DNA from 2 places in the Paenibacillus marchantiae genome. Region 2 is predicted to be linked to the other one. Evidence: riboswitches for the same ligand, from Rfam matches in the RefSeq annotation. Region 2 holds a riboswitch; the other holds the start of a gene.
The links. Region 2 has a riboswitch for FMN ahead of PTQ21_RS20880 (DMT family transporter). Riboswitches for the same ligand answer to the same signal wherever they lie in the genome.

Region 1 (3,127 bases), 1.1 Mb from region 2:
GTACACTAAGAAAAGTGCTATAAAGCTTGGCCCAGGGTCATGCGTTCTGGCACCATTAACGATGGTCAATACGAAAGGAGTCATTTACATATGGCGAAACAAGCGAAAATCAAAATGGCAAACGGCGGAGAAGTTATAATCGATTTGTTCGATCAAGAAGCTCCAAACACAGTAGCAAACTTTGAGAAACTGGCTAACTCCGGTTTCTACAACGGTCTTGTATTCCACCGTGTTATTCCGGGCTTTGTAGCTCAAGGTGGATGCCCTAACGGTTCCGGTGCAGGCGGCCCAGGTTACACAATTAACTGTGAAATCAACCCGAACAAACATGAGCGTGGAACTTTGGCTATGGCTCATGCAGGCCGTAACACAGGCGGAAGCCAGTTCTACATCTGCTACCAACCGCAACCACATTTGGATGGACAACATACTGTATTTGGTAAAGTAACCAAAGGTATGGAATTCGTGGACGCTTTCGAAGGTCGCGACAAAATGGAAACAGTTGAAGTAGTAGAAGCTTAATCAATAAACGTATGTAAACCGTTTCGCAATTAGCGAAGCGGTTTTTGTTTACACTTAAGCTTATTAAAAGTTAGTATGTGACAAAAAGGAACAAAAAACAATTGATTTTTTGACGTTAAAGTGCTAACATCCAATTAATAACGCAACGAATCCTTCAGGGCAGGGTGTAATTCCCTACCGGCGGTGATGCAGTATGTGAGGATATCTATCCAGCATTGATGCAAAGTCCGTGACCCGTCTGCCTGTGGCAGATGGCTGATCTGGTGTAATTCCAGAACCGACAGTATAGTCTGGATGGGAGAAGGAGAGGGTGCAGTCCTTAGGGGCCGCATTCCGCAGGAGTGTTGCTGTACAGTTTTTGACGAATTCATTTCCTGTGCAGGGAGAAATCCGGTTACTTCCGGAAATCTTCATACATATGCCACATCATAGAAGCTCTTTACCTGTAATTGAAGTTCATTAAGGTATGTGTCTGCTTTCACTTGCCTGAAATGAAGTTTTGGGCGATGTGTTGTTGGCAATGTATCAATAGTACTGCTGGTGACACATGTCTCTCATCATCCCCATCGAACGGTTTGTTCGACGGGGATTTTTTATTGGATATGGAACATGCCTCTCTGTTGGAAGGGAGGTCTATAACTTAAGATTTTAACCGTGGGGTGAACGGACTTGGAAATGATTAATGATGAATTTTATATGGCGCTAGCACTGGATATGGCAGAACGGGCACAAGGACAGACCGGAATCAATCCGGTAGTCGGTTGTGTCGTGGTAAAAGAAGGACGTATCGTGGGCCTCGGAAGTCATCTCAAACGGGGAACGGGTCATGCAGAGGTTCATGCACTGAACATGGCGGGTAGTGATGCCGAAGGCAGTACAGTGTACGTTACGCTCGAACCCTGTAGTCATTATGGCAAGACTCCACCATGCAGCGAACGTCTCATTCATGAGAAAGTGAAACGTGTCGTTGTATGCTGCGAAGATCCGAATCCGCAAGTATCCGGCAGAGGAATCAGCATGCTGCGTCAACAAGGGATCGAAGTTGAAGTTGGAGTGCTGCGTGAGCGCGGAAGACGGATGAACGAGAAATTTATCAAATACATTACAACAGGACTCCCCTTTGTAACTTTGAAGACGGCCTCTACACTGGATGGCAAAATTGCTACGCGTAGCGGTGACAGCAAATGGATCTCTAACGAGTCTGCTCGCGAGATTGTACACGCGCTTCGCCATCGCCATCAAGGAATTATGGTTGGTGTGGAAACGGTCATTGCAGACAATCCCGAACTGACAACTCGCTTGCAAGTGGAAGGGATCAGCCCAGTACGAATCGTGGTCGATTCCAAGCTACGTCTGCCTGTAGGCGCCAAAATGGTCAAGGATGGCCTTGCACCTACCTGGGTACTTACAACAGATGAGGCGAGCCCTGAAGCGGCTGAGCGGCTGGAAGCCTATGGGGTGGAGATTATACGTTGTGGTCCAGGACCACGTGTTGATCTACTGAGTGCACTCAGCAAGCTCGGTGAGCGTGAGATTGGTTCAATTCTGCTTGAAGGCGGTGGAACATTGAATGGGTCCATGCTGGAAGCGCGGTTGGTAGATCGACTGCTCATGTTCATTGCTCCGAAAATTGTCGGAGGATACGAAACACCAGGCAGTTTCCGCTTTGAGGGTGTAGAGCGCATGAGTCAGGCGATTCAATTACATCAGCTGGAAATTGAGCAAGTTGGAGATAATATCAGCATTGGCGGAATTCCGGTTTGGCCTGAATAAATGAATTAACGATAATGAAATAAATAAAGGAGGCGGTAGCATGTTTACCGGTTTGGTGGAAGAAGTCGGTCAGATGCGGCGGATAGGTCGGAAAGGCGAAGCGATGGTCCTGAATATCGGAGCTTCCGCCATCATGAACGACTTAAAGATTGGCGATAGTGTAGCTGTAAACGGGGTATGCTTAACTGCGACAACTCTGGAGGGTGGCGGATTTACTGCCGATGTGATGCCCGAGACATATCGACATACCAATCTTAGTCAATTGCAATCCGGCAGCAAAGTTAATCTGGAGCGAGCCATGCTGTCAGGTGGACGTTTTGGCGGGCATATCGTTCAGGGCCATGTCGATGGCACTGGGGTCATTGGCAGCATTACACGTGACCAGAATGCAATTGTTTTCGAGATCAAACCTGACGATATGCAGCTGTTCAAATATCTGATACCCAAAGGGTCTGTAACCCTGGACGGAATTAGTCTGACCGTTGTGCATACTTCACAGACCGCATTCACTGTATCCATTATTCCACATACCATTGGTGAGACCGTATTAAATGTGAAAAAGACGGGAGATACCATCAATATTGAGTGTGATATTTTGGGCAAATATGTGGATCATCTGCTGCACTATGGTAAGGGACATCAGGAGACCGGTGCGGGCAAGCCGCGAAGTATCAGTGAGGATTTCCTGGCTAATCACGGCTTTGCTTAACAAATCGTAATTGATAAACTACAAATATAAATTGAAATGGAAACTGGAGGGGGACCTATGTTAGAGAAATCCATTCTGAATTCTATTGAGGAAGCCATCTACGATCTCATGCAGGGTAAACCG
Region 2 (3,127 bases):
TTGCAGGGTATCCAGCAAAGCAGCGCTGTCGCGAACGGAACGGGACAAGGCAAAATCAATCGAAGCACCCTGCCACTGACGACCAACTCCTGGTCCAACAGGTGTCCGTCCACGTGTAGGTTTTAGTCCGAACAAGCCGCTGAATGAAGCAGGGATTCGGATGGAACCGCCACCGTCACTGGCTCCCGCAAGGGGGACAATTCCCGAGGCTACCGCGGCAGCGGCACCTCCACTTGAACCGCCTGGCGAGTGATTCGTATTCCATGGATTTCGACTTGGACCGTGAAGACGGGGCTCAGTAATATTTTTCAGGCCAAATTCCGGTGTATTGGTATGTCCGATGATAATGAAGCCTGCATCGCGCAGACGGGAAACGAAATTAGAATTCCGCTGTGCCCGATGCTCACTGAGAAGACGAGAACCCGAGGTGAGAATTTCACCTTCCAGGGATTGAGAGATATCTTTCAATAACAAGGGCACGCCGGCAAAGGGCTGCTCTCCCGGGCGAACTATACTCGCTTCCTGACGTGCACGTGTTTCATATGTACGAATGACTGCATTGAGCTGCGGGTTCACTTCTTCCAGGCGTGCATACGCCGCTTCCAGCAATTCGACAGGCGATATCTCCCGTGCGCGAACCAATTCAGCCAAACCTATAGCATCGTAAGATGTATACGAAAATGATGAAGACGAAGACATGATGATCGTTCCTCTCTAAATTGACTTAATCTACTATTCCATAAGTCATCGTACCACCGGAATAGCGAAAAGACAAAAGGCACTGAACATCTCAAAGGATGTCCAGTGCCTTAATTGATTTGCTTTTATATAAAATTCAATCCGTACGGAGCTTTGGTGCACCGTCAGCCGGAGTCGCTGATCGTTCTTGCTGTTTGGAGATGGCGAATAGGGCAATCCAGATGAGGATGAAGCCCACCAGTTGCTCCCATGTAATTAATGTGCGGAATGCAATCCAGTTTACCAGTACACCGGCCATCGGGAAGCTCAGTTCTGCGAGCGTTGCGACTGAGGCCTTGGTGGAGGAGAGCCCTTTGTAATATAACAGAAGACTCAGTAACCCTGGCAGTAATGCCTGACCCAGAATATTAAGTGCTACAGCCGCCTGTTCACCTGTAGCGGAAGGGAATGTCCAGGCAGCACCTTCGTTCCACGTCATAAAGATCAGCAGTGGCAAGGCTACGACAAAGCGCAGAGAGGTGACCGTTTCATAACGGGTTTGCCCCAGCATCAGCCGCCCCATAACTGTTGAACCGCCCCACAATGCAGCTGCACCCAGTGATAACAGGCTACCTGCATGAACCCAATTGTCCCAGTTGCCAAGGGGAAGGGTAAATCCAAACGTGAGCAGGTATGTTCCTGCAAGTGCAATGATAAACAGTCCACCGAAGCGGCGAGGCAATGTTTCTTTCAGCAGCAGCTTAGCCAGAACAATCGCAAATAGCGGCTGCATCTTTTGCAATAACAAAACGGTGTTGGGATCGTTATGCGTAAGTGCCAGGGTGAACAATACCGTGGCGAGAGCAGATCCTCCCCAGGAGATAAATATCACGGCAATCCAGTGGCGAGCACGCAGGTTTTTCAGATCGGCCCGGAACTTCCATAACACGGGAATCGCCACAAGGCTGACAATAATATGTTCCACCAGTACAATCTGCGTGGAGGTCATCGTTTTGAGCAAAATAATACGGAACAGTGGATCTACACCCCAAAGGGCGGCGCCGAGCACGACGAGCCAGAATCCGGTATTACTTCGTTCCTTGCGGTAAACTGTTGATGCAGGTTGTGTCTTTTCCATATTCAGGACTCCTTCGTCAGAACACGGAATCTTCAGTTGGCAAAATCGACAAAAGCCCCCGTTTTGGTATACACCAAATAAACGGGGGCTCAATCATTGACATGTCGTACGAAAATAAGCCTTTCGGTAACGGCATGTCAATGTGTTGATCTTCTCTCATCCGGACTTTACCGTCGGCCTTGGAGTCACACCAAGTCAGTCGCTGAATCCCTACATCGGGTCAAACAGCGAGTCGCGGGCTGGTTCCGAAGAACATCACCGCCGGTTGGGAATTGCACCCTACCCCGAAGATCCTATTCAATTATATTGTGTATTGAACAAGCTGTAACATTAATAAGTCCATCTTATTCCTGTAAGCGCTAGCAGTTCAAGTGTTTTTTTAGAATATGATATTCCAGCTTCCTTGTTGTCTGCGTAATAATACAATCTGTCCTGCATGATACGCATCGTGGAGTACCCAGCGGGCAAGCTCATGTGCCCATTTTTCATCTGTATCCATGTACGGGGCTTCAAGATCGGATTCTTCTAATGAAGCGAGCTGATCACGAAGTTGTCCGGCTAATTGCGTTGTATTTTGCATAAGTACACTCCAGCCAGCAGTATCAGAAGGGTCGCCCGGATCTCCGAAGGTGGATTCATTGTTTTCGGCAGGAGCACCAGAGGGTGTTGTGCCCTGAATACGACTCAACAAGCGATGATTATAGTAATACATATGGTTAACCAACTGCCAGATGCTTAATCCACCGGATGATGGAACCCAGGCTGCCTGTTCAGCAGTCAGTCCTTCGAGTGCCTTGGATAAAGGCACAATCCAGTTACATTGATCCCAGGTATCATCTTTCTGAATGAGCAATAGTTCTGTTGCTGTTGTAGTCATTGATTTTTCCTCCCTAAAATGAATTCATGGTAACTAGCTAAAGTGCTTAAATGTGGTTACAATTAATATAACCCAAACATGAATAATTGTAACTATCTTTTTAAATATAGGTAGTTACATTTTAGCGGAGGTACGTATGGATAGACTATGGACTGATTTTGTAAACAGTGATTACCATGACTGGCGTGGCGGGGATCGTTCAGAGGACAAGCTTGGTAAAACCGAATGGCAGCAAGGATTTATCAAACAATGGCAACTGATTGCACCTGTACCTGCTTCTCCGGAAGAGGAGGGAGCCTTGAGAAACTTTAGAAATGAATTGCAGGCTCTTGCAAGTCGTTTATCTGACGGAAATGCATTATCGAACCAAGACCTGGAATGGCTAAACGCCATGATGAAGGAAGGTCAAGTCATAAGAAAACTGAACGTTGGAG

Region 1: linked by a shared signal. The riboswitch ahead of ribD (bifunctional diaminohydroxyphosphoribosylaminopyrimidine deaminase/5-amino-6-(5-phosphoribosylamino)uracil reductase RibD) and the one ahead of PTQ21_RS20880 (DMT family transporter) in region 2 are both predicted to bind FMN.

Annotation. Positions count from the first base shown of each region.
Region 1 is NZ_CP118270.1:5,732,585-5,735,711, reverse strand. Features, by position in the region: gene PTQ21_RS25795 (peptidylprolyl isomerase) at 91-522, shown strand; FMN riboswitch at 669-832, shown strand; gene ribD (bifunctional diaminohydroxyphosphoribosylaminopyrimidine deaminase/5-amino-6-(5-phosphoribosylamino)uracil reductase RibD) at 1,192-2,295, shown strand; gene ribE (riboflavin synthase) at 2,336-3,004, shown strand; gene PTQ21_RS25780 (bifunctional 3,4-dihydroxy-2-butanone-4-phosphate synthase/GTP cyclohydrolase II) at 3,062-3,127, shown strand, end outside.
Region 2 is NZ_CP118270.1:4,597,511-4,600,637, forward strand. Features, by position in the region: gene PTQ21_RS20875 (amidase) at 1-699, opposite strand, end outside; gene PTQ21_RS20880 (DMT family transporter) at 836-1,816, opposite strand; FMN riboswitch at 1,961-2,112, opposite strand; gene PTQ21_RS20885 (DinB family protein) at 2,196-2,693, opposite strand; gene PTQ21_RS20890 (CGNR zinc finger domain-containing protein) at 2,830-3,127, shown strand, end outside.